3 regions of the Vibrio toranzoniae genome follow, and region 2 is predicted to be linked to each of the others. Evidence: predicted binding sites of a transcription regulator. Region 2 holds the regulator's gene; each other region holds the start of a gene.

Region 1 (3,286 bases), 1.6 Mb from region 2:
ACCTGCTTTATTTGGAGAACCAAAGCCAATTACTGTTTTAGTACAGATTAGAGTTGGACGAGGATCCGCTTTAGCCGCTTCAATAGCAGCGTTGATAGCATCAGAGTCGTGACCATCTACCGCTGGGATTACGTGCCAGCCGTACGCTTCAAAACGCTTAGGTGTATCGTCAGAGAACCAACCTTCAACTTCACCATCGATAGAGATGCCATTGTCATCCCAGAAAGCAACCAGCTTACCAAGACCCAACGTACCTGCTAAAGAACATGCTTCGTGAGAGATACCTTCCATCAGACAGCCATCACCCATGAATGCATAAGTGTAGTGGTCTACGATGTCATGGCCTTCTTTGTTGAACTGTGCAGCCAGTGCTTTTTCAGCCATTGCCATACCAACAGCGTTAGTGATGCCTTGACCTAAAGGACCAGTAGTCGTTTCGATACCTGGTGCGTAGCCGTACTCTGGGTGACCTGGAGTCTTAGAGTGCAGTTGACGGAAGTTCTTAAGATCTTCAATTGAAAGCTCGTAACCTGCTAGGTGAAGCAGAGAGTAAATCAGCATTGAGCCATGGCCGTTAGACAGGATAAAACGGTCGCGGTCAGCCCACTCTGGGTTGGCCGGGTTATGGTTCAAGTGGCCACGCCAAAGAACTTCAGCGATGTCAGCCATACCCATAGGTGCGCCTGGGTGACCAGAGTTTGCTTGTTGAACACCGTCCATGCTAAGCGCACGGATTGCATTGGCTAGAACTTTACGAGAAGGCATGTCTGCTCCTGAGTACATAAGCGATTTAAAAAGAGTTAGTGCTAAAAATTTCATTTTTATTAGCGCGGGTATTCTCTCAAACGACTATAGCGACTGCAAACGATTTACTGTCCTTTTAACCATCATTTTTCGCAATTTTTACCCATTGATATCACTTGGTAATGGCTTATATCACCCGGCACGCAAACGTTTAGTTATGTCATATCATAAAAAAGAGCTTGTAATTCGACCGTTGGAATTTAGAATGGCCGTCTAGATGTAGAAACACCTACAAAATATACTGTATTTAATGGCGGCGCTTCCTTAACTTGCGACGCCTAAAATTATTTGCATTTAATCTATTTGCAACTAAAACACTATTTGCAACTAAAACTAAAAGTGGAGCTCTCATGGCTAAGCACCTATTCACTTCTGAATCTGTTTCAGAAGGCCATCCAGATAAAATTGCAGACCAAATCTCTGATGCTGTTCTTGATGCCATCTTGGAACAAGATCCAAAAGCACGTGTTGCTTGTGAGACTTACGTAAAAACCGGCATGGTGATGGTTGGCGGTGAAGTAACAACGTCTGCATGGGTTGATATTGAAGAAATCACTCGTGAAACAGTACGTGAAATTGGTTACGTTCATTCTGATATGGGCTTTGACGCTGACTCTTGTGCCGTTCTAAACACAATTGGTAAGCAGTCTCCAGACATCAACCAAGGTGTTGATAAAACAGACCCGAAAGAGCAAGGCGCTGGCGACCAAGGTATCATGTTTGGTTACGCGACTAACGAAACACCAATCCTAATGCCTGCTCCAATTACTTACTCTCACCTTCTTGTTAAAAAGCAAGCTGAAGTACGTAAGAGTGGCAAGCTTAACTTCCTTCGCCCAGATGCTAAGTCTCAAGTAACATTCCAGTACGACCAAGGTAAGATCGTGGGTATCGATGCCGTTGTTCTTTCAACTCAGCACTGTGATTCAGTCACGACACCTGACCTGCGTGAAGCGGTAATGGAAGAGATCATCAAGCCAGTACTTCCTTCTGAGTGGATCAATAAAGACACTAACTTCTTCATCAATCCAACAGGTCGTTTCGTAATCGGTGGCCCAATGGGTGACTGTGGTCTAACTGGTCGTAAGATCATTGTTGATACCTACGGCGGCGCAGCTCGTCACGGTGGCGGTGCATTCTCTGGTAAAGATCCATCAAAAGTTGACCGTTCTGCAGCTTACGCAGCGCGTTATGTTGCGAAAAACATCGTTGCAGCAGGTATGGCTGACCGTTGTGAGATTCAACTGTCTTACGCTATCGGTGTTGCTGATCCTACATCTATCATGGTTGAAACGTTCGGTACTGAAAAAGTAGCGCACGAGATCATCATTGAAGCCGTTCGTCAAAACTTCGATCTACGCCCATACGGTCTTCAAGAGATGCTGAACCTTCTTCAACCTATCTACAAGCAGACTGCTGCATACGGCCACTTCGGTCGTGAAGAATTCCCTTGGGAAGCGACAGACAAAGCAGCAATCCTTGCGGACTTCGCTGGTCTAAAATAATTTAGCCACTGCGATTTGTTTCTTTAAAGCCCTTATTTCTTAGTAAGGGCTTTATTTTTATGTACTTACCGAACTTTCACTCGCCATTCCCTTCTCTAACGCCCTTCTTTACCGTTAACCACTTAGTATAAAAAGCCACTGATAATTTGTATTTTCTAGCACTACTGACAATAGTTAAGGTAACTCCTAGACGATCAAGCTCACGTTTAACCCTAATGTATTTAGTCTAAAATCATTAGTTAAATGAATGCGAGAGCAAAAACTAGGACGATTACGAGCGATTGAGCTCGACACCATAACGCTAATGTCAACCACACCACTGAGCCTTATGGAATTATAACTAGGACGTTATTTAACTAGGGGGAATTATGCCTCGTACCGTGCACCCATCGGAACTGAACAATAAAAAAGATAAGGTCAGCGATCAGGATTACGCTCGAACCATTCCTTGTAACCAAGTTAGCATTTCAGCACCCTTTCATTGGTTGTCACTAGCTCTACACGACTTCGTGAAAATGCCATTAATCAGCGCATTTTACGGCTTGTGTTTTATGGCGGCAGCCATCGCCATAGTCCAACTTGTCCAATGGCAAGGAACACACCTAGTCGTTATGCCGAGCTTGATAGTCTATATGTTGATAGGGCCTTTTCTTGCTCTAGGCCTGTATGACGCCAGCTGGGAAAGAGAAAAAGGACACAACGCTAGCCTACTGCACTCAATGAAGGCCATCACACGAAACTCAACCCATCAATGGGCCTTTGCGATTGTATTGATGGTAGCGATGATTTTCTGGATGCGAATCGCGGCGTTATTGCACGCGTTATACCCTTCTGTTCAAGGGGCTCCACTAACTGAATTCGCTCCATTCCTGATTACGGGCTCTTTAATTGGGCTAATCATCGCTAGCCTAATATTCAGTATTTCAGCGTTTTCAATTCCATTAATGATGGAGCGACGCGTTGATGTAATGAGCGCT
Region 2 (3,286 bases):
CAGAGGATGTATGTGATTCTTTAATAGCGTTAAACGCGTTTACAGAGCCAGATTCATATAAACGTTCTACGGAATCAATACCTGCTTTTTTCAACATACGTTCAGTCGCGAGTCGAAGATTCGGAAGATCTTTGAGTCGGGTCGGCTTAGCAGAAGACTGTTCAGCTTTTTCTTCTTTAGCAAAACCCAGAGACGTGGTTGCAAGCTGCAAAATTTGCTCTTGGTCTTGCCATAAGCCTTCAGGTAAAGCGAAATATTTAGTAACGACAGGGAAGCCACGCTTTTTGTAGACGTATGGTTGAAACCCTTGTTGTTCGAATTGCTTTGTTGTGCATTTGTCTGCTCGTATGTGCAGTTGGTCATTAACAACCAGAGCAAACATTGTGTCATCAGCAAAAAGACCGAATCCACCAAACATTGAGCGTGATTTTATTTTTCCTAGGGGCTCAAATAACTTCATTGAGTCCTTTAGTATCGGTTTATCCATGTTATTTATCTCGGTGTATTTGAACTACGCCACCAAATAAGCAGGTCCGAGAGATTAGCAAAATGTTGCAATAAAATTGTCAATAGGCCGTAAATTACTAAATGATTAGTAGTTACTGCATTTTGCCATCGGTAACCCCGCTACCATACCAACGAGTGGTTTAGGCCGGAAGCTTTGCGTCCCACTTTTTCAAGAGGTTTGCCCTGTGCGTGACTGATTGAATAGAATAAAGTTTTTGTTGAATGAGGCTCACACTTGTTATTTCAAAATGTGATATTGCTTCAATTAATGATCTTTGTGTTGTGCATCTAGGTTCACTTTGGTTGCTGATAAAAAAAGCGCACCTAAAGGTGCGCTTGATGAAATTAAACTCATTTTATCAATTAATTTAACGTTTTAACTGTACATCGCTCTACGATTTCAGGGTGCATTTCGAAGACACGTTTTTCATGATCTTTGTCTTTTATACGTTCTAATAAAATTTCGAAAGCATTTTTACCAACACGACGTTTCGGCTGGTGCACCGTTGTTAAAGGTGGGGAGAAGTATTCAGCCAGCTCGATGTTGTCGTAACCAATGATCGAAATATCTTCAGGAATACGAATACCTTTCTGTTGCAGGCGACTCATTAGACCTAGTGCCATCGTGTCATTAAAGCAGAATACAGCAGTCGGGCGATCTTCCATCTCAACGATTTGCTCTGCAGCAAGAACTGCCGTATCGCACTCGAAGTTGCCTTCGATGATCATGTTGTTATCGGTAGAAATCTTAGCTTCGTTGAGTGCGCGCTTGTAACCGGCAATGCGTTCAACACAGGCTGCTTTGTCTAAGTGGCCACTTAAACAGGCAATTTTAGAGTGACCGCGTTCAATCAGGTACTTGGTTGCTAGGTAGCCACCTTCTTCAGAGTTATCAATGATCTTATCAGCTTGAGAGCTCTCTGGGCCCCAGTCCATAATAACTTTAGGGATGTCAGCGTGACGGTCTAACATCACTCTTAGTTCTTCAGTTAGGTCTGAACACATAACTAAGATGCCATCTACACGTTTCTCTGCCAGCATTCGAATGTAGTCACGTTGCTTCTCATAGATACCACCTGTGTTACACAGGATCAAAGTGTAACCTTGACGGTAGCAGTAGCTCTCAACACCATCGATAACTTCAGAGAAGAATAGGTTGGTTGATTGAGTAACAAGCATGCCGATAGTGCGCGTTGTATTACACTTCAAGCTACGAGCAACAGCACTTGGTGCATAGTTCAGTTCGTCTACAGCTTTGTTTACTTTTTCTTGAGTCGCTTCTGCAACAAAACGTGTTTTGTTGATTACGTGAGAAACGGTGGTTGTCGATACGCCGGCTAAGCGAGCGACATCTTTTATCGTGGCCATGGTTTTATCCTATTAGAAGCTACTTTCCCAAAGTACGGAATAAAGTAGCCGTTAAGCTACCTAACTAAGAGCTGTAATTTGTAGGGCTCTTTGGGTACTAACGTGCTAAAAAACAAAAAACCGCTATTGAGCGGCTTGTCTTAACACCGAAATGCTCTGAACTTAAATAAGCATAGCATTTCGTGAATGTTTCATATTTTATCGTTTGCGGTCACAATTTTAGACTGACTAGAAGTTACTCGCAATAAAATTCACCCTGAAATCCGGGTGAATTGTCACATTCTATTGAATTTATTTACCTAGTCATGCAATAAGTTTAGTCACCAGCTAGATATTGAGCGTCTAAATTACAGAAGGCGAGTAACAGAGATGAGACTGAAGCGTAGAAACCGAATTCGTCAACGTCATGACATTTCACGTTGAACTTGGGTACCCAAGTAAGGAGTTGTTGCTCGATAAACTGTTGTTGAACAGAAAATGATTTTTCTAGCTCTTCTTCAAGCTCAGTTTCGTTAGAGCGAATGATCAAGTTACCAAGGAAATCGAGTTCGATAGCAATGTGGTCCGCTGGCTCTTTCAGGTCTTGGTTAACCACTAAGTTGTGTTTAGCCATGATCTCTTCCATCTCTTTTGCTGGTTTATCGTTCAATAGTCCAGTTTCGCCGATGTACATAGAAGCGTACGGAAGAGCGCCATGTTTATCTGTTTTTAAGAAAAGATCACAAAAGTCAGCAGACAGTTCCAGTTGCGCGTCTTCACGTGTTTGCAGACGGTTTAGTGCGTCAACTAAGTTATTAATCGCAGGTTCTAGTGTTTTATTTTCGCCTAAGCCAGTCAAGAAAGAACGAATCTCAACAGAGTGGTAGTGATCGAGTTCTTCTTGAGTGAGTTCTTTGGCGAATAAGCTTGATAACCACCAGTAGATTTCTGCTCTTTGTTCGTTGAACGCTTTTGTATCTTTCATTTGATTGATCCTAATATCGTCTTTCGTATACCCGGGGTATTCAGTCTAACTAACCGTGATATTTGCTCAGCGCAAAGCTACTCGTTAGTGGTAATGCCCATATTGAATTGTTATGGACGATAAATAGCAAGGTTTAAGATTGTCTTGTATCAAAAAAAATCCATGTTTATGGCTTTTATCTTCTGCACCACTAGAATTGTTACTAGTTATGAATAGAATAGTCATTGAAACTATTAAATAAGAAAAGTGGTGTAGATGAGCTATCACGTATTAGTCGTAGAAGATGATGTGGTAACCCGCAGTAAATTGGTTGGATACTTCCAGAACGAAGGTTACACAGTGAGCGAAGCAGAAAGTGGCGCTCAAATGAGAAGCGTGTTAGAAGAAAACAACGTGGACCTCATTATGCTGGACATCAACTTGCCAGGCGAAGATGGATTGATGCTA
Region 3 (3,286 bases), 210 kb from region 2:
CAACCTTATTGGTGGTGCGCTGCAGAAGTTCCTGGGTACAGGCCGTGCGGAGTCACTGTCTGCAACGGCGAACATCTTTGTTGGCATGATTGAAGCGCCATTGGTGGTTAAGCCTTACTTGAAGCACATGACGGATTCTCAGCTGTTTGCCGTGATGGTATGTGGTTTGGCTTCTGTTGCTGGTGGCACGCTAGTGGGTTATGCATCGCTTGGTGTAGACCTTAACTACTTGATCGCTGCGGCATTCATGTCGGCGCCTGCTGGCCTGTTAATGGCTAAAATCTTAGTACCGGGTAGTCCAGATGACGCTCAAGAAAATATTGAGTCTGATGTAGAAATTCCACGAGCAACAAACGTTGTTGAGGCAATGGCTGATGGGGCTATGTCTGGACTTCGTATTGCCGTTGCTGTAGGTGCAACACTTCTTGCCTTTATCAGTGTGATTGCAATGCTGAATGGTTTACTCGGTATCGTTGGCGGTTGGTTTGGCGTAAACCTAAGCTTCGAACTTATCCTAGGTTATGTGTTCGCCCCCGTTGCATGGTTGATCGGTGTACCCTGGTCTGAGGCTGTGGTTGCAGGCTCGCTGATCGGGAACAAGATTGTTGTGAACGAGTTTGTGGCTTTTATCCAGTTAATGGATGCTAAAGAAGCACTGAGTGAACACTCGCAAGCGATCGTGACTTTCGCTCTATGTGGTTTTGCTAACATATCAACCATGGCGATTTTGATTGGTGGCTTGGGTAGTTTAGTTCCAGAGCGTCGCTCTTTCATCTCACAATACGGCTTCAAAGCAATTTGTGCTGGTGTGTTTGCTAACTTAATGAGTGCAGCGATTGCTGGTGTGGTACTTTCGCTTTAACAGCGGCATCTTAAGTTACTTATACGTCTCGTTTTGTAATGGGTAATCATCAAAAAAGCCGCAACGTGATGAACGTTGCGGCTTTTTAATTCTGTTTATACCGTCATTCGCAGATTACTTCGAGTGAAACTGCTCACAAGCGATCATTGTGTTCTCGATTAGGCTCGCAACCGTCATTGGGCCGACCCCCCCCGGTACTGGGGTGATGAAGCTTGCGCTCTCTTTAGCGACATCGTATTCAACGTCACCCACTAGCTTGCCAGATTCTAAACGGTTGATACCAACATCGACCACAACAGCCCCTTTCTTAATCCAAGCTCCTGGAATGAAGTTAGGCTTGCCTACTGCAACCACAACAACGTCTGCTTGACGTACGTGGCCTTCAAGGTCTTTGGTGAAACGATGACAAGTCGTCGTCGTACAACCTGCTAAAAGCAGTTCTAGCGTCATTGGACGGCCTACAATGTTTGATGCGCCAACAACAACCGCGTGTTTACCACGTAAGTCGATGTTGTAGCGGTCAAGCAGCGTAATAATACCTTTTGGCGTACAAGAGCGAAGCTTAGGCATACGCTGAGCCAAACGACCTACATTGTATGGGTGGAAGCCATCCACGTCTTTCTCTGGTGTGATACGCTCAAGAATGTGAGTGCTATCAATGCCAGCAGGTAGAGGCAGTTGAACCAGAATACCGTCGATCTCTGGGTCTTGGTTAAGTTGGTCTACTAATGTTAACAGTTCATCTTCTGTCGCAGTGGCTGGCAAATCGTAAGATTTAGATACGAAGCCAACTTCTTCACACGCTTTACGCTTACTTCCAACGTAAACCTGAGAAGCAGGGTCTTCACCCACTAAAACAACCGCTAGGCCCGGAGCGCGTAATCCAGCTTCAGTACGAGCTTTTACACGTGCAGCAACTTCAGAGCGAACCGTTTGAGAAATTAGCTTTCCATCAATATTTTGAGCAGTCATGAATTTCCTTAGTATTGATATTCAAGTTAGTGGCTGATGTTTTTGGCGCATTATTCCAGAAAATCTTTTTGATTACCATTAAGCAAACGATTGCTTTGGTTTAATTTCCAACACTTATATGTTTGCTGCCCTTTTTTTACCCACTTAGATCAGAATGTTACATAAAGCCGTTGCTTTACTGATTCGAATTCGTATAATTCGTTCCTGTAGCGCGCCCTTAGCTCAGCTGGATAGAGCACGTCCCTTCTAAGGATGTGGTCGAAGGTTCGAATCCTTCAGGGCGTGCCATTATTTAAAGAAACCCGATAGCTCTCAGAGTTGTCGGGTTTTTTGCATTTCACCTAGCATAAAAACATCCGCGTTAAAGTGCCATCCTGTTTCCTTCCTTATTCATTTCATTTGGCTCATGTTATCGAAAGTTAAAATTGTTCGTTTTTTGGGGTTTACATCATTTGGTAATAGAGCCACTATGAAATCATGAAAAATAGACAAGTAAAGTAATTAGGCAGTGGGTTTATAAAATCACACCTTCTGATTAATTGCTGATTTAGAGGAAGTAATGGCAGGAAACAGTATCGGACAACATTTCAGCGTGACCACGTTCGGAGAAAGTCACGGTATCGCACTAGGATGTATCGTAGATGGGTGCCCACCAGGATTGGAAATTACTGAAGCAGACCTTCAAAGAGATTTGGATCGTCGTCGCCCCGGTACTTCTCGCTATACAACGGCTCGCCGTGAAGCGGATGAAGTAAAGATTTTATCCGGTGTATTTGAAGGCCAAACTACGGGAACTTCTATTGGTCTATTGATTGAAAATACAGACCAACGCTCTAAAGACTATTCCGAAATTAAAGACAAGTTCCGTCCTGGGCACGCCGACTATACGTACCACCAAAAGTACGGTGTGCGTGATTACCGAGGTGGAGGTCGTTCTTCTGCTCGTGAAACCGCAATGCGTGTTGCCGCAGGTGCAATTGCGAAGAAATATCTTAAACAAGCATTTGGTGTTGAAATCCAAGCTTACCTTTCTCAAATGGGTGATATCTCTATTGATAAAGTGGATTGGAACGAGATTGAAAACAACGCTTTTTTCTGTCCTGATGTCGACAAAGTACCGGAATTTGATCAACTGATTCGTGACTTGCTAAAAGAAGGTAATTCTATTGGTGCGAAGATTCAAGTGGTTGCGACTAAAGTGCCGGTGGGTCTTGGTGAGCCAATCTTTGATCGTCTAGATGCTGATATTGCGCATGCTCTAATGAGCATCAATGCTGTAAAAGGTGTTGAGATTGGCGATGGCTTCGATGTGGTTAATCAACGTGGTAGTGAACACCGTGATTCATTAACGCCTGAAGGGTTCAGTAGCAATCATGCTGGCGGTATCTTAGGTGGTATCTCTACTGGGCAAGATATTGTGGCAAGCATCGCGCTTAAGCCGACATCAAGCAT

What was found. Region 2 encodes PurR, which represses purine synthesis genes. Its sites were predicted from a motif close to TNANGNAAACGTTTNCNTNA; they were not measured.
Region 1: the regulator PurR is predicted to act here: its motif matches at 944-963, upstream of metK (methionine adenosyltransferase).
Region 3: the regulator PurR is predicted to act here: its motif matches at 1,913-1,932, upstream of folD (bifunctional methylenetetrahydrofolate dehydrogenase/methenyltetrahydrofolate cyclohydrolase FolD).

Annotation. Positions count from the first base shown of each region.
Region 1 covers NZ_AP025514.1:2,703,018-2,706,303, forward strand. The annotation lists gene tkt (transketolase) at 1-765, opposite strand, end outside; gene metK (methionine adenosyltransferase) at 1,155-2,309, shown strand; gene OCU50_RS12140 (DUF2189 domain-containing protein) at 2,678-3,286, shown strand, end outside.
Region 2 covers NZ_AP025514.1:1,112,451-1,115,736, forward strand. The annotation lists gene OCU50_RS04955 (TfoX/Sxy family DNA transformation protein) at 1-487, opposite strand, end outside; cyclic di-GMP riboswitch class I at 615-700, opposite strand; gene purR (HTH-type transcriptional repressor PurR) at 871-1,875, opposite strand; gene torD (molecular chaperone TorD) at 2,192-2,839, opposite strand; gene torR (two-component system response regulator TorR) at 3,095-3,286, shown strand, end outside.
Region 3 covers NZ_AP025514.1:902,343-905,628, forward strand. The annotation lists gene OCU50_RS04060 (NupC/NupG family nucleoside CNT transporter) at 1-862, shown strand, start outside; gene folD (bifunctional methylenetetrahydrofolate dehydrogenase/methenyltetrahydrofolate cyclohydrolase FolD) at 977-1,834, opposite strand; tRNA gene OCU50_RS04070 (tRNA-Arg) at 2,046-2,122, shown strand; gene aroC (chorismate synthase) at 2,394-3,286, shown strand, end outside.